4 regions of the Paenibacillus sp. FSL H3-0321 genome follow, and region 2 is predicted to be linked to each of the others. Evidence: riboswitches for the same ligand, from Rfam matches in the RefSeq annotation. Region 2 holds a riboswitch; each other region holds the start of a gene.
The links. Region 2 has a riboswitch for cyclic di-GMP ahead of MHI45_RS22160 (transglutaminase-like domain-containing protein). Riboswitches for the same ligand answer to the same signal wherever they lie in the genome.
Positions count from the first base shown of each region.

Region 1: it holds a riboswitch for cyclic di-GMP, as region 2 does, so the genes downstream of both, MHI45_RS20625 (anti-repressor SinI family protein) here and MHI45_RS22160 (transglutaminase-like domain-containing protein) in region 2, are expected to answer to the same signal.
Region 3: it holds a riboswitch for cyclic di-GMP, as region 2 does, so the genes downstream of both, MHI45_RS21360 (choice-of-anchor A family protein) here and MHI45_RS22160 (transglutaminase-like domain-containing protein) in region 2, are expected to answer to the same signal.
Region 4: it holds a riboswitch for cyclic di-GMP, as region 2 does, so the genes downstream of both, MHI45_RS24195 (PA14 domain-containing protein) here and MHI45_RS22160 (transglutaminase-like domain-containing protein) in region 2, are expected to answer to the same signal.

Region 1 covers NZ_JBBODH010000001.1:4,630,296-4,634,577, forward strand. Annotated here, with positions in the region: gene MHI45_RS20620 (2-oxoglutarate dehydrogenase E1 component) at 1-1,534, opposite strand, end outside; cyclic di-GMP riboswitch class I at 2,023-2,107, shown strand; gene MHI45_RS20625 (anti-repressor SinI family protein) at 2,135-2,287, shown strand; gene MHI45_RS20630 (helix-turn-helix domain-containing protein) at 2,387-2,719, opposite strand; gene MHI45_RS20635 (hypothetical protein) at 3,141-4,145, shown strand; gene sipW (signal peptidase I SipW) at 4,164-4,282, shown strand, end outside.
Region 2 covers NZ_JBBODH010000001.1:4,950,016-4,954,297, reverse strand. Annotated here, with positions in the region: rRNA gene MHI45_RS22165 (16S ribosomal RNA) at 1-768, opposite strand, end outside; gene MHI45_RS22160 (transglutaminase-like domain-containing protein) at 1,130-1,936, opposite strand; cyclic di-GMP riboswitch class I at 1,950-2,032, opposite strand; cyclic di-GMP riboswitch class I at 2,106-2,187, opposite strand; gene MHI45_RS22155 (class D sortase) at 2,309-2,914, opposite strand; gene MHI45_RS22150 (GtrA family protein) at 3,013-3,417, opposite strand; gene MHI45_RS22145 (glycosyltransferase family 2 protein) at 3,407-4,282, opposite strand, start outside.
Region 3 covers NZ_JBBODH010000001.1:4,772,777-4,777,058, forward strand. Annotated here, with positions in the region: gene MHI45_RS21350 (ASCH domain-containing protein) at 1-303, shown strand, start outside; gene MHI45_RS21355 (hypothetical protein) at 640-1,053, opposite strand; cyclic di-GMP riboswitch class I at 1,676-1,765, shown strand; gene MHI45_RS21360 (choice-of-anchor A family protein) at 1,849-3,999, shown strand.
Region 4 covers NZ_JBBODH010000001.1:5,404,814-5,409,095, reverse strand. Annotated here, with positions in the region: gene MHI45_RS24195 (PA14 domain-containing protein) at 168-2,576, opposite strand; cyclic di-GMP riboswitch class I at 2,589-2,669, opposite strand; gene MHI45_RS24190 (sugar phosphate nucleotidyltransferase) at 2,807-4,180, opposite strand; gene MHI45_RS24185 (hypothetical protein) at 4,243-4,282, shown strand, end outside.

The DNA of each region.
Region 1 (4,282 bases), 320 kb from region 2:
TCATTGCTGTAACGTCTTCAGCCGTGACAACTCTCTCCTCCTGCAGCCGTTCCGCGTACACTTTGTATACAGTAGGATGATTGCGCACTTTACCATAAACAATCGGCTGTGTCGTTTCCGGATCATCCATTTCATTATGTCCGTGGCGGCGATAGCCGATCAAGTCGATCACGAAATCCTTCTTGAACAGATTGCGGTAGGCGCTGGCCAGACGGACGGCGGCAATGCAAGCCTCCGGATCATCGGCATTGACATGCACAATCGGAATTTCATAACCCTTAGCCAGGTCACTGGCATAGTGGGTAGAACGGGAATCTTCACTTTCCGTCGTGAATCCGATCCGGTTATTGACGATAATATGCACCGTACCGCCGTTCTGATAACCTTTAAGCTTGCCGATATTAAGGGTTTCGGCCACGATGCCTTCACCCGGGAAGGCAGCATCGCCATGCATCAGCACAGCCATGGCTTTATTCGTATTTAGCTTAGGCAGACCCGGAGTGCTGCGGTCTTCCTGGGCCGCACGCGTGAAGCCCTCAACCACCGGATTGACGAATTCCAAGTGGCTCGGATTGTTGGCCAGAGTGATCCGTGTACGGACGGTTTCTCCTTCACGAACGGCGCGGTCAGCGCCGAGATGATATTTCACATCGCCGGTCCAGCCGTAGTTGATGCCCATGGAGCCTTCGGAAGGGAACAGCTCCTTGTTCGGCGAATGATGGAATTCCGAGAAAATAATATCATAAGGTTTGCCCAGAATATGAGCCAGGACGTTGAGCCGTCCGCGATGCGCCATACCCATCAGGATATGTTCGGCACCGTCATGAGCGGCAGCACGCACGATTTCATCCAGCATCGGCACCAAGGCGTCATTACCTTCCAGGCTGAAGCGTTTCTGGCCGACAAAGGTTTTATGAAGGAAAGTTTCGAACTGCTCTACCTGAATCAGCCTTTTCAGCAATTCTTTGCGCTCTGCGTTGTTTAGAGGCGCGGGAGAGCTGGTAGATTCCGCCTGGCTGTTCAGCCAGCGCAGCTCCTGCTCGTCACGTACATGCCCGAATTCATAGGCAATGGTCTGCGTGTAGGCCTGGCGCATCCGGTGAACGGCATCCCAAGCAGTATGAACGTCATTCGGGGCATTCTCCCAGATCAGCGAGGCGGGCATAGCCATTAAATCCTCGCGGGTCAGATCATAGGTTTCGTACTCCAAATATTTCGCCATCGGATTGTTTCCCCGGTCCAGCGGGTCGATATTGGCGGCCATATGGCCATGTATGCGGATATTGGCGATCAGCTTGGATGCCCTTACGGCCTTTCTAAGCCACTCAGTATCTCCTGAAACCACAGGCAGCGGTGCCTGTTCGGCATCAGGAGCCAATGGAGGGGGGCCGGAAAGGGTGAAGAGATCGCGGTAATTATGCTCTACTAAAGTTGGATCTTTTACAAATTGCTCATATTTCTCTTGGATGTAACCCAGATTGGGTCCGTAATACTTGCTCCACACAGTTTCGTTATAGGGATCTTTGGCTGCCATGAATACATCCTCCTAACGGATGAACTCCACGCGCGCCAAAATTTCGCCGGCGCCCTTGTGGAGCTTCGATGTTTGCGGTTTCATTCCTCATCTTATTGTGCAACTTTCAAGGCGGGTAATCAATTCATACTTTGGTTGAATCCGTTCGCAAAACGGTATGATTCAGTGCCTAATTCATACAGAACTATTATAAGTTTGGTTTCTTAACTATATGAAAATGATGCGACGGTGTGATTGAAATGAACGAAATAAAAATGTTGTTTTCAGTTTTCATATATACATACATACATAGATAAAGAGGCTTGTTCTACAATTTTTTTGGGTTATCGAGTAATTCATACAAGCTGTTGGCAAAATAATCAATTATTTTCCGTTTCTATTTATACAATATTCCCATAAATCGACACACTTTTCGTGTAAGATATTGTATAATGTTATTGCGGATAACGGTTTCATGAATTTCTAGCCAGATCCTTTCATGTAAAGGATCCAGTAAAGGGTAAACCTGCCGAAAGACAGGGGCACAAAGTCTCGGGTCTAATGTAGAAATACTACGACGGCCGGACTGCCTGGGGACGCGTAATCTTAGGAGGAGATTTCTTGGATAAGTCCAACCAGGGGAACAACGGAGAACTGCAGACAGTTGATCTGGATTTAGAATGGGTATATTTGCTGATGTCGGCTAAGCAGGCGGGCATCAAAGCGGATGAAATCCGCCAATTTTTTAATGAGAAGACTTTACAGGCGATGTAGCGGTTGGTTGTTAAAAGTTTTGTACATACAGAAAGGGCATAGCGGATCTCTCCGCTATGCCCTTTCTGTATGACCGGCAGTAGAAGGAACCTGCATGAATCAGGAATCCTTCTGCTCCAGCCGCCATTTTTGATAGTCCAAGAACTCTTTGAATTCCCGCTTGCTTATACCCGAAGCCATAGCTTCCAGTACGAGCCGGGACCATTCTCCATCCAGAGGTGACTCCTGCACATCGGAAGGCTCGCCGTAAAGCAGCGCATGAATGGACACCTGAAGTGCGTCAGCGATTTTTTCAATAAATTGAATAGAGGGGTTAGATTGTATATTTCTTTCCACATTGCTTAAGTATGATTTCGCCACATCAGCCTTATCCGCAAGCTCCGAAAGAGACAAGCCTTTTTCCAGACGGAGATGGTGGATGCGACTTCCCATATTATCTGGCACGATAAAAACGCCCCTCCGTACTTTTTGTTACAGTATAACAAATAACCGGAAGACGGACAAAGCACTATAGAATCAGTTCCGGTATGAATGATCCCCCTTTTATGTCGTTTCCACTCCACATCCCCATTATTTTTATTCCCTCTGCGGTATCATTTAGATTTTTCATGCGAAAACGTTCGTTAAAAAGTACGATAAGCTGAGGAAAATGAAGCTAAAAGCAGAAAATTAACTATAAATCGTTCTTTATTAAGAATATTGCAACAAAATGAGATTTTTGATTTGTAGGAGTAATGGCATATACTTACGTCATAGTTCTTAATAACGAACGAATAACGTTCGTCATAAAGGCTGGGTGTTAATAGATTACTTTGTTTGCAGGAAATTGCAAGCAGCTAAAGGAGAGGCTCCTGTGAGGCTTTCACGTTCTTCCCGGAATAGAAATATCCGTCGGTATACGCTTCCCCAAATTGCAGGGATCGTAGTGATTTCGGCTTATGGCATCAGCCAAATTACAACGCCCACGTATGCATTGCTGACTAACGTCGCAGCAACCGAATCCTCCAATATCACCACAGCATTTGTGTTTCCAAGCACGGTCGATCATATTGCCAACCAAGCCAGCGAAGCGATGAAGCTTGCTGCCTGGCAGCGTGAAGCGGCGAGAGAGGTGCTGGCGGAGATAACGGATAAGAATACGGGCTCGGAGACCGCAGAGGGACGTATTGGAGGTATTCAAGAGGCTGCTGCACAAACGCGTGAGGCTGCGGCCGGCGCGGCTGCTTTTTTAGCTGAGCTTCAAGGCTATCTAACACGCTCGCAATTAGAGCTGGAGCAGCAAGTCAATGAAGTGAACCAGAGACTTTTTCCATATGAGGTCGATTTTAATCAATTAACAGCCGCACAAAATAACGATATCCCGGTATTCGAACAATTGCTCAGCCAAGCCAATCTAACGCTGGGCGAATTTCAGGAGATGGTTAGAAAGCTAAGCTCCATCAGAAGAGTGGACGCTTATGTGCAGGCAGCCTATCATCAGGCATCGAACGCGGCCGAACAGGCTAGGAGTTATGCGGACGAAACCTCGTTGATGCATACAGAGGCCGCTGACGTAATCCAAGGACTGAAAGAGGCTGAGAAGAAGGCGAAGCTCGAAGCGGAAGAAAAAGCGAAGCTCGAAGCCGAGGAGAAAGCGAAACTCGAGGCTGAGAAGAAGACGAAGCTCGAAGCCGAAGAGAAAGCGAAACTCGAAGCCGAAGAGAAGGCGAAACTCGAAGCCGAGGAGAAGGCGAAGCTAGAGGCTGAGGAGAAGGCGAAGCTCGAAGCTGAGGAGCAAGCAAAGCCTGAAGCCCCTGCCCCTGACGCGAATCCTGACAGCATAACGGTAAAAATAGGCGAAAAGCAAGGCGTAATCTAAACAAGGCGGTGCTCTCCAGTGATACTTAAATGGACTCGTAACCTATTGATGTATGCGTTAATTCTCATTTTTCTACTAACGCTGGTATCTGCAATCACTAGCCGGATGAATGGCGGAACGCCCAAGATTCTAGGCAA
Region 2 (4,282 bases):
TCAGCGTCAGTTACAGCCCAGAAAGTCGCCTTCGCCACTGGTGTTCCTCCACATATCTACGCATTTCACCGCTACACGTGGAATTCCACTTTCCTCTTCTGTACTCAAGCCACCCAGTTTCCAGTGCGACCTCAGGTTGAGCCCAAGGTTTAAACACCAGACTTAAATAGCCGCCTGCGCGCGCTTTACGCCCAATAATTCCGGACAACGCTTGCCCCCTACGTATTACCGCGGCTGCTGGCACGTAGTTAGCCGGGGCTTTCTTCTCAGGTACCGTCACTCCGGTAGCAGTTACTCTACCGGACGTTCTTCCCTGGCAACAGAGCTTTACGATCCGAAAACCTTCATCACTCACGCGGCGTTGCTCCGTCAGGCTTTCGCCCATTGCGGAAGATTCCCTACTGCTGCCTCCCGTAGGAGTCTGGGCCGTGTCTCAGTCCCAGTGTGGCCGTTCACCCTCTCAGGTCGGCTACGCATCGTCGCCTTGGTGAGCCGTTACCCCACCAACTAGCTAATGCGCCGCAGGCCCATCTCCTTGTAGCAGATTGCTCCGCCTTTCATCCTTCGTCCATGTGAACAAAGGAATTATCCGGTATTAGCTACCGTTTCCGGTAGTTATCCCAGTCAAAGAGGTAGGTTGCCTACGTGTTACTCACCCGTCCGCCGCTAAGTTAATCCGGAGCAAGCTCCTTCATAACTCCGCTCGACTTGCATGTATTAGGCACGCCGCCAGCGTTCGTCCTGAGCCAGGATCAAACTCTCCAAATTGGTATTTAGAAAGAGCGATTGCTCAATTTGAAACATCTGACGAGAATTTACATTCTCTAATTTTGGATCTCACTTGCGTGATTTCCATACTCACTCGTTGTTCAGTTTTCAAAGATCAAGCTCGTTGTCAGTGTCGATTATCTCGTCACCAGCAACTCTTATAATATATCACGTTTGATTTAGAAACGCAAGCTTTTTTTTGAAACAACTTTTCAGCCATTCCTTATTTACTTGGGTGCGCTCTAACAACGCTTACCTATAATACCCCACATCAATATAAAAAAGCAACCCCTTAAACAAAAAAAGATAACCGGCTTAAATATTAAGCCGGTTATCTTAGAGTAATCATCATTCTACAGGATTAGTAGATCTTAGCTGCTGTATATTTGCTCGACGCTTTGGTGAAGCCTGTTTCTTTGTTCTTACCCAATCCGGCGTCTACTGTCGTATCGATCGTTACCCATTTGCCGTTAAGCAATACTTCATTCCAGGCATGATATACAGATACATAACTCGTATTGCCCATTACCAGCTTTGTCGGAATCCCTTCACTGCGGAGCATGGTGGCGAACAAAGATGCATAATCGTAGCAAATCCCTTTCTTACTAGCAAGTGTGTTGTCGTTGTTCGGGATATAATCCTGCGTAACATTAGCTGCTAAGGTGTAGTCGTACTTTACATTCGCCACGATGTAATTATAGATAGCTTGTACCTTTGCTTCATCAGTGGTCAGCCCTTGCGTGAGCTGCTTAGCTTTCAGTACTGCTTTATCGGAAGAATTCCATTTCACATTCTGTACGGAACTCAAATATACGGCATTGGTGTTGCTCATGCTCAGATCTACGGTTTCGGAAGAAAGTACTTTGTATTTGTTGCCGCTGGTGTTCTCTAAGACTGACACTTTATAAGCGCCATTCCCCTGCTGCAGTGGAAACGTTTCTGTAGATTTGGAGGCATATAAGTTATAAGAGTAGCTCTTATTGTCTTTGGTAATCATGAGCTTGATACGTTTGTCCTTGGGAACATCATAGGAAACTTGGACAACCCCTTGGCTCAATTGCGATGTATTTAACCAGCCTGACTCTACGCTGGAAGCGTTAGCTGTGCTTACTTGAACTGAAGTAACCAGGACGAACAAGGTCAAGAACATATAATAGAACTTCTTCATGGATAAAACCCCTTTCGGTAGCTGGCTGCCATCCATACCCGGGAAGGCCCTTTAGCTTTGCGTCCCTACCTTTCGATAGGTTTGCCGTTATCGTTTAAGCTTTATCTGTTCCTACTACTATTGGAATATACTAGATTCATCTTAAGAACAAACAAAAAAAGCCTCTTCATTCGGTAGCTGGCTGCCATCCTTACCGGGAAGGCCCTTTAGCTTTGCGTCCCTACCTTTCGATAGGTTTGCCGTTATCGTGTTTAGCTTTTATAGTTATATAGTATCATATTAATGCCTAGTTACAAGACCTAAATCACTAGATTTCTACTTAATTCATTTAAATTTTTATAATTTTCGCATTTTATGATCTGTTCTCTTACTTCAAACCGCTTTAGCGTGGATAATCAGTCGATGGGTCGGATTTACCAAAGGATCACATGTAATGAGGGTAAGGATCTTATCTTGTTTATTCCCGTTCAGTACAGACACATCGGTAGGCTCAACAATCGAGATATCGTAAACCTCGTATTTATACTCCTGATCGCTTGTCTTGACGGAAATGGTATCTCCGACCTTTACTTCGTTCAGTCTGTTGAATAATCTCCCTGCAGTCCTAGACCTGTGTGCAGCTATGGCAGCATTGCCTATTTCACCGATTGGAGCGGTTTCCTTCATATGGGCTGCGGCATGCTTCATGTTGGCTTTGGTCGCCCCTTCCAATATGGGCAATTTCAAATCGATTTTGTCGATTGTGATAATTCCGGTCACTTTGCCGCCGACCTCTATTTCCTGCTCTGCCGGTTCGGCAGCCTGCACTGGTTCATCCCCAGCTGATTCTTCTGCCAGCAGTGCAGTGACCTCGGCGTACTGTTTTTTCAGATCGAGCTCTGACGAAGGGGCCAGCTCACTATAAGCCTGTTCAGCCTCCTTCAGCAGCTTCTCTTGCTGCCGGTCGTTATACCATTCGCTCGCTTTTGGATACAGCATGACTAGAACTCCTGCAATTATGATCAAATAGGAAAACTTACGCATCAAATCCCCCCCCGATCTTTAAGATAAAGAAACTCCACGGCCCATCATCTGACTTAAAATACCCATTTACGGCTACCAAAGAAATTGATGATGACGGTGACGAACGTAACCAGCACTTTGGAAATCAGCACCTGAACTCCAAATTTGTCCGTTAGCAGATGCATCAGCAGCACTGATATCCCCAGTACAACCAGGTTCAGTATGATGAATCGGACTAATTGCATACGGTTAAAACTGTCCTTGCTAGCCTGACTCTTATCCTTAAAGGTCACCTTCTTGTTCCAAAAGAAACTGTTCGCTGTCCCTGCGCTATAAGAAATTATCTGTGCCGGGGTGTTCATCATACCCAGAGAATGCAGCAAGGTAAATACGGCGAAATCAATCAGCGTATTCAGTAAGCCTACAGCATTAAATTTTAAAAACTGGATAAATCCCGCATTCAGCTTCCTATCTGCCATAATCATTGTCCTCTTGCCGCTCCTCATGCTCCCCACCCCGGTAACCCTTGGTCTCACGCACGATATACAGCGGTCTATCCTTGGATTCATCATATATCCGTCCAATATATTCACCTATTACGCCAAGCAGCATCAGCACGATGCCGTTAAACAACAAATTGACGCCGACGATGGAAGCCCAGCCCGGAACCGTCCATGAGGTGAAAAAGATTCTCTGGAATAATACAAAGAACAGATACACAAAGCTGGAGAAGGAGAGAAAGAAGCCTACATATGAGGCTATTTTCAGCGGCTTATGTGAAAATGAGGTGATTCCGTCAACCGCAAACCGGATCATTTTCTTCAGCGGGTATTTGGTTTCACCTGCAAAACGTTCCTCCCGCACATATTCCACCATCGTCTGCCGGAAGCCGACCCAGCTCACCAAACCTCTGACATAGCGGTTTTTCTCTTTGAGACCGCGCAGCACATCGCATACTTTACGGTCGATGAGCCGGAAGTCGCCTGTATCGGTGGGAATCTCCACACTGGTCATGCTGCTGAGCAGACGGTAAAAGAGCTTGGCGGTCACTTTCTTGAAAATAGTCTCCCCATGCCGTTTCAGCCGTTTGGCGTAAACTACCTCATAGCCCTCTTTCCACTTGGCAATCATCTGCAAAATGACCTCGGGCGGATCTTGAAGATCCGCGTCAATCACCACAACAGCCTGGCCTTGCGCATAGTCCATTCCGGCCGTAATCGCGACCTGATGGCCGAAGTTACGGGAGAAGTCAATCAGCTTAACATGCTCGTCGCTGCTGCTGATTCCACTCATGATCTCAGCTGTGCGATCCCGGCTCCCGTCATTGACGAAGATCAGTTCATA
Region 3 (4,282 bases), 180 kb from region 2:
AAGATTGATAAGGCAGTATGCTTACGGGAGCCTTTCCAATCGGTGCTCGCCCGTCATGGTTTTACAGCGGACAATTTGCCTGCCGGAGCGATTATAGCGACAGGATCGCTGATAAACTGTTATGAAGTTACAGCTGGTATGGCTGAAGAAGGCTGGCCCTACGGCAGCGAATATATCTTTGGAGATTATAGGGAGGGCCGGTTTGCCTGGGAACTGACGGGGGTCACTCCGCTGGAGGACAACATTCCGGCCAAGGGCCGGCTGGGCTTCTGGGAGCATCCTGTTCCGCAATGGGAGCGGTGAAGCGCTTATGGAATTTCAGACCGGCAAGTCTGATTGGATAGACGGAAAATGTTATGACGGTACCGGCGGTTCGGTGGAATACAGGTATGAATGGGCTCAGGAAGGAGCGTATGCATAGGAAATGGGCAGTCTTCTTATTGCGTGGCTTTGCATGTTATGTTTATTTCTTACGTTTAAGGATAAGGTAAGCCGGAGAATTCTATATCCCGTGGCGCTGGTAGTTATTTTCGGCACATTGGGCTATTGGAAGGTTTTAATGTAATTTATAGCGGGTACTTTACAGGTCTTGCCGACTCCCATGGCGAGGCCTGTTTTTATTCTTCAACGCACCAAAGGCTATAGGCTTGCTTGAGGGCCGGATTTGATTTTGTACTGTTCCTCATAGCTGTGGTAGCCGGAGATATCGAGTCCCAGGTATTTGCGCATATGGATAGCGGCTTGTGCAGCGATGACGTCATCCAGCAGCAGCATCCGTTCATGATATCCCCGGCATATAAATTTGGCCTCGATGCCGACCTGGAGCCGCTGCTGTTCATAGACCTTAACTCCGCGTTTCCTCATTTCGGCGCGCACATCCCTCAGATCGGCAGTAGCCGCATTCGCAGCAGTACGGAGAACATCCATGTATGGGGCGGGGGTCCGCAGTTGTGTCGACATAATGGCTGAATCCCGTTCAAAGGCTGATAAAATCAGCGGAAGCAATATATAGGATTTGACCAGTGTATTATCGTTACTCTCCGCTCTATGCATAAATTCAATCACCTCTAACAAGAACGTATATTCGTATTTTAACCGATTATTCAAAAATTAATCAATGGAATTTCTAAACAGCTGAAACAATGTGACATAATTCACAAAATAATTATAAGAATTATTTTATATTAAAATTGAAATAATAAATATTGAAAAATAAAGCTCATTAAAAAGGAGAATTGTGATGAATTATGAGGGAAGTCTCCGCCGCGGGTTGCTGTTCGGGTTGTTTTTAAGTGTTCCACTATGGATGTCCATGATCGGCTGGGTTCAGCTGTTATAAAATATACAAATTCTAAGTCCGGCTGTTGCCCGCTGACTTGTGTAAATTGACAATGACCAAAAACTGCTGCCAAGAGCTGGCGACAGTTTTTTTGCCGTTTCGACATAAGTTGAAAAGTGGTTCGAATATACTAATTTTTAATATTGAAAATTTGTTTTATGTGATCGGTGAATACAACGAAACCCTTAGGTGAAGCGGGGTTGAGGACTTTTGCAGAGAATCTATCAAAAGAATAAGGAATAGATTGACAAACGGAGGGGTGAAGAGATAGACTGATTCTAGTCCGAAAGTAACAAAAGTCATAGACTACATAGAAAACAACTGTTACCAACTTCTCATGTATAATCGCAAACCGTTCGAAAGAGCGGGACGCAAAGTCAGGAATCTACAGCACTCTAAAGGTGCCATGATCGTCCGGCCGCCATGAAGCTAACCCTTCTTGGCGGTCTTTTTGTTGTTATGGGCCAATCTGTGCATTCATAGAATAGTTACATAGGAGGTATATATCATTGTTGAAGAAAAAATCATTAGCTTTGATTCTGACGGGGATTTTAACCATCGGCAATATGCTTCATCCGGGGATCAATGCAGAGGCGGCGGCAAGCATGCCGTACACCCCAACACCGGTGCTGGGAGTCGCCGGGAATTTCAACGCCTTTATCTTTGGAGATTTCGCGCAAAGCAATGACCAGATCCACGGACGGCTTGCTGCTGCAGGGAACATTACTCTTCAAGGATATGGCGTATCCAAGGATGCTGTAGGCGGAGATGTGCTTATCGCCGGCAAAGACATCGACTTTTCAAATGGAACAGTTTATGGCACCTCTGTATATGGAGGCAGCATGAAAAGTTCAGGAGCCGATCTTAAGGGAGGCACGCGGCAGGGTCATCCGATCGATTTTCAAGCTGAGGAGCAATTTTTGATTCAGCGTTCGAGTGAACTCGCTGCTCTGAAACAAACACAGCCCTTTGTCAGAGATGGTGGGAAAATAACGATTAACGCTCCGGATTCCTTTAATGTCATTCATTTGACTGCTGCGGATTTGGCAGTTACCAACGGTCTCCAGTTCAACATTGCAGGAAATGCCACGGTAATTATCAATGTAAGCGGGAATAAGGTCGTCATTCCGGATTTTCAAATGTGGAACGGCAAACCTCACAATGTGTTGTTCAACTTCTACGAAGCTTCTTCTGTAGCAAATGGCAACACAACCATTGAAGGCACCATGTTGGCTCCTCATGCCTTTGTGGCATTCAGCCGTGCTGAGCTGCATGGTACCCTTATTGCAAAAGGATTCAGCGGTTATATTCAGATGCATCATCATACCTTTGAGGGAACGGTGCCGCCAGTCGGGCCAACACCGACACCGACGCCAACGCCGACGCCAACACCGACACCAACACCAACACCAACGGCGACACCGACACCAACACCAACACCAACGGCGACGCCAACGCCGGAGCCGACGCCAACGCCGGAGCCGACGCCAACGCCGGAGCCGACGCCAACGCCGGAGCCGACGCCAACACCGACGCCAACGGCGACACCAACACCAACGGCGACGCCAACACCAACGGCGACGCCAACACCAACACCAACACCAACACCAACGGCGACGCCAACACCGACGCCGGAGCCGACACCGACACCAACGCCGGAGCCGACGCCAACGCCGACACCAACGCCGGAGCCGACACCGACACCGACACCAACGCCAACACCAACGCCAACACCAACGCCAACACCGACACCAACGCCGGAGCCGACACCAACGCCAACACCGACACCAACGCCGGAGCCGACACCGACACCAACGCCAACACCAACGCCAACACCGACACCAACACCGACACCAACGCCGGAGCCGACACCAACGCCGGAGCCGACGGCGACGCCAACACCGACACCGACGCCAACGCCAACACCAACGGCTACACCGATACCAACACCAACACCGACACCAACGCCGGAGCCGACACCAACGCCGGAGCCGACGGCGACGCCGACGCCAACGCCGACACCGACGCCAACACCAACACCGACACCGACGCCGGAGCCGACACCGACGCCAACACCAACGCCGGAGCCGACACCGACACCGACACCAACGCCGGAGCCGACGCCAACACCGACACCGACACCAACGCCGGAGCCGACACCAACGCCAACACCAACACCGACACCAACGCCGGAGCCGACACCAACGCCAACACCAACACCGACACCAACGCCAACACCGGAGCCGACACCGACACCGACACCGACACCGGAGCCAACGGTAGACCCAACGCCAGCACCGACGAGTGTAACGCCAACGGTAGACCCGACACCAGCGCCGACACCAACGGTGATTGGTACGAATGACGATCAGGAGATTACGATTGATGAGGATCCGCTGCCTTTGGGCCCTGTGACCACACCTTCGCCTGTGCAGCCAACGCCGGAGACTACTCCAGCGACTGATCCAGTACCTGCTCCGGTACCGGATGAAGAGATTGTTCTTGATGAAGAAATTCCGCTAGGGCCAGTGGATCCGGCCGAGAGTCTGCCGCAGACGGGTGAAGCCAGCCCGGCACCTTATTATATTACTGGTCTCGCTATTGCCGGAGTAGGTCTGCTGCTGAGCAGAACGGCAAGAACCAGCAGACGAAAACGCTGAGGCTTTCATTGAATCACATTCGGGCCAATAGTAGTCTATACGCCATGTTCTAAATATAACCAAGGCCGCTTAGGGGAGAGGAAATCCCGGAAGCGGCCTTTTTATAGGGTGTTTCCTAAGTTTTGAGGGTTATTATACAACAATCGTTTAGATTTCAATCCATCTGTTATATGTACATTTCTCGCAGGCGAGGCTACCATGTTATACTATGCAGAAATCATTGCGGAGCCCGCATGATTGTGACTGGAGTATCCCGCAGCTACGAGAAGGAAAGGTGAGAATA
Region 4 (4,282 bases), 450 kb from region 2:
CAGGATGAGTTCCCTATGCAGGTTCATACATCCCGAGGCCAAATGGGGGCTATAGCTTAGTAGCCCTGCTGATAAGCAGGGCCACTAAGAGTGGACTTTAGGAATTATAATTGTAACGTCTTAACCAGCACCCGCCGGTGAATACAGAAGCTAACCAGTCGCTCTGCTTAGGAAGCGGAAGGAAGAAACAGGGCGCTCGCAGGAACAGTACCCTTCACTTGGCTTGGGCTTTCCCACATTAGACGCGCTCTGGCATCCCCTTGATTCTCGTAATACTCCACTTTAATATCATATAGCTGCCCGGCATTCAGGCTGATGCTTCCCATGCGTTCGGTTCCACTCTGTTTCATCCAGCTGTCAATCACAAGACTGTCATTGACCCAAACGCGGATGCCGTCATCTGAAGTAGTATAGATTGTGTACGTTTCACTGTAGAGCGGCTTAATCTTGCCGCTCCAGCGTACGGAGAAGAAATCGATGCCGATTGCAGCATCCGGGGTGCCTAGACGCCAATTGAAATCAAGAATGGCGTCGTTACGTACAAGTGCCGGAGTGCCTGACAGCAGCATATTATTGAAATATTCTGCCTTTAGCCCATTCTCAGCAGGTGCTGCTGTCGGTGTTGGTGCCGGCGTCGGTACCGGTGTTGGTGTTGGTGCAGGTGTTGGTGCTGGCGCCGGTGTTGGCGCAGATGTCGGTGTTGCTGTTGGCACCGGTGCTGGTGTTGCTGTCAGCGCAGGCGTTGCTGTTGCCGTTGCGGCTGGTGCTGCTGTCGTCGCTAAAGCCGGTTTTGCAACCAGGCTGGGTGTACTGTCCAATTCTGTCTGGCTGGCAGCAGCTGCCCCGGCATTCACAAACAATGCGCTGGCCGGAACCGTCCCTTTGGCTTGGCTTTGACTTTGCCACATTAAGCGGATATTCGCATCACCGGCATTCTCGTAATACTCGACCTTGATGTCGTACAACTGACCGCCTGTTAAAGCGATGCTCCCGGTACGCTCGGCTCCGCTCTGTTTCATCCAGCTGTCAATGACAGCTTTACCGTTAATATAAACGCGGATACCGTCATCCGAAGTGGTAAAAATCTGATAAATCTCACTATACGTTGGCTTGATTTGACCGGTCCAGCGGACAGAGAAGGAATCTACACCGATTGAAGGATCCGGCGAACCCTGGCGCCAGTTAAAGTTAAGCAATGCATCATTGCGCACCAAGGCCGGCGTACCGGAAAGCGTCATGTTTTTGAAGTATTCTCCCTTAAGTCCGCTCAACACAGGCGCTTCCACTGAATCATTAGAGTCAGGCGTTGGCGTTGCCGTCGGCTTCGACGTTGCCGTTGCCGTCGGTGTTGGCGTTGCCGTTGGTGTTGGTGTCGCTGTCGGTGTTGCCGTTGGTGTCGGCGTCGGCGTTGGCGTTGCCGTTGGTGTCGGTGTTGGCGTTGCCGTTGGTGTCGGCGTCGGCGTTGCTGTTGGTGTCGGCGTTGCTGTTGGTGTCGGCGTCGGTGTTGCCGTTGGCGCAGCGGCTGGTGCACTCCAACTCTTATATTTATTCCGGGTCAGTGTATAGCTATCATTCATGAAACTCTTAATCGTAGTTGTGCTATTTTTCTCATAGAGCATTTTTCCCCAGTTCATCATGAAAACGAAATTTTTCTGGGAGAGCTTCAGTTTGGCCGTGCTGGGCATCTCACCGTTCTCACCAATACCTATCGGTTTACCGGCAGCCAGACTAAGCAAACTGTCATAGTACTTATTCATATAGTCGTTATCATATATATCTGCTGCAAGAACATCCACTTTGCTTGCGCCCGGATAGGTCAGCGCATAAGGATCAGACCAGGCATTCGGTGCATTGGGGTTCCATACCCACAACAGATTGTTTAATTGATGAACGTTCACGAAACGGTCATACATAATATTCCACAGTTCAGCAAAATTACTTTTCTTCCCCCACCAGAACCAGTTGCCGTTCATTTCATGATAAGGTCTCCAAAGTACAGGAACGCCCGCATCCCGCAAGCTTTTGAGCGACACCGCCACTTTATCCAGATCCGTGATCAGGCTGGCGTATTCTGTCGTGCCCGGCGTTACATACCTGTTAAATTCCGCTTGGGTGAGCGGCTTCTGCACATTGGACCAGAGGTACGCCGTCCCCGGCAGATTCTGATGAAAGGTCATTGCGACAATGCCGCCGTTCTTGTACCAGTTGATCGCGCTGTTCACCACATTCTTGCGCTGCGATGCAGCCGTACTCTCCGACTGGCCGCTAATTACGCCAAGCTCATATCCGTGAAGAGCAGCATATTCTCCGCTTGTTCCCTTCAACTTGTTGCTGAATTCATCCGGGCTCTCCAAATAATCGTGCTGTCCAGAGATGATCCCTTTTCCGGTAATGGAATAGAGGTTACTAAGCAGCTTGACAGCTTCGGCTGAAGCGTCCGGATTAACCGGCACTGCTGTGCTTGATGAGGCTTCTGCGGTTGAAGGCGACAGCCCAAATCCTAAAGGCACAGCGGTTAACAATACGGCAAGAGACAGCAAGGTGGACAGCAGACGAGACTTACGGTAAGTTTTCAAAATCATCTTCCTTTCGGTAGCCAGGCTGCCACTCTTGCGAAGGCCCTATGGCTTTGCGTCCCTATCTTTCGATTAGGTTTGCCTTTGTCGTTTTGGAAGGATTAATCCCTCTTACCGTAAGTATCGTCCCTATGAAGTTTTTATTTAGAGCATTAATAAAAATAAATTAATAAATGGTTCTAAATGCCTGTTTTGGATTTGCAACAATTGGTTAAATAGATTATTTAGGCCTAAGAGATAAACTGTTGCAAAGCTATATCTTCCCAATCCAAGGTGATGCGGATGTTATCCTCTTCTACCAGTTCCGAACCGGTCTGTACCTCGATAAACTCTACATCCGTCAGCGCAAGAATCGCATGTTTGGTGCCTTCCGGTATACGCACCACATCTCCCGCCTTCACATTATGCATCTTCTCATTAATCACAATGCTTGCTTCACCGCTGACAAATGTCCAGATTTCACTGCGTTTATGGTGCAGCTGGTAACTGATATTTTTACCCTCTTCGATAAAAATCCGTTTGGTCAGCACTTCATTTCCCTCATCGTATTTCACATAATCTATGACCTTATAATGGCCCCAGCGGCGTTCTTCGTACATGGGTCTTTGTTCAAAAGACTTCAGCACTTCCTTGATTCTCGGACTCTCCGCTTTATGGGTAACCAAAATCCCGTCCGGGCTGGCAGCGATAATCAGATCCTTCGCGCCGATCACCGTAATCGGAATATCCAGCTCATTAATCAGGCATGTGCCTTCGGAATCCGCCGTCACGAACCCTTTGCCTACATGATTGCTGTTCATTTCTTCAGTTAGCGTGTTCCAGGTGCCCAGATCCTTCCAGAATCCGGCATAAGGCTGAACTACGATTTTCTCCTCTTTTTCCACCACTTCATAGTCAAAGCTTATGGAAGCAAGCAGTTTGTACTGCTTCTGCAGTTCCTCGTAGTTCAGCGGCAATCCCTTGCGCTGCAGAATATCAAGCAGATAGCCCAAGCGGAACGCAAACACGCCGCAGTTCCAGAGGGCATTCCGGCTGATCAGTTCCTCGGCCTGCTTACGGTCAGGTTTCTCCTGGAAGTGGCTTACCTGCAGATAACCGCTTGCTCCCGCCTCTGCGCTGGTAGGAATGATATATCCGTATTTTTCTGAAGCATGCTCGGGTACTACACCCATCAGCGCCAGGTTCGCTCCGCTCTCCTGCATCGTTTGCTCAAGCTGCACTACTGTATCGAAGAAGGCGGCTTCCACATAAGGATCGACCGGCAGGATGGCCACGGTCTCGCTTGGCGAAACGCCTTCCATGGAATACAGGTAGGCTGCTGTCAGGGCAATCGCCGGAAACGTATCGCGGCGTTCCGGCTCAACGATGATAGGCACCTCGCTGCCAAGCTGGCTTTGAATCATTTCCACCTGACTGCGGCCGGTAGCCAGATAAGCCGAACCCGACATATTAGCTTCCTCCAGCTGCCGCCATACCCGTTGCACCATGGATTCCGGCTCACCCGTCGGGCTCTCAAGTACCTTCAGAAATTGCTTCGAACGTGAATCGTTGGACAAAGGCCAGAGACGTTTTCCTGAACCGCCTGATAGAAGTACCAGTTTCATATGGAACCCTCCTCATTATGTGTTGACGCGAAAATATCGGATTGTTATTGGTTGCTTCAAACGTGAAAAGCATAAGACTTAGCTGTTATGAGAGTCACTGCA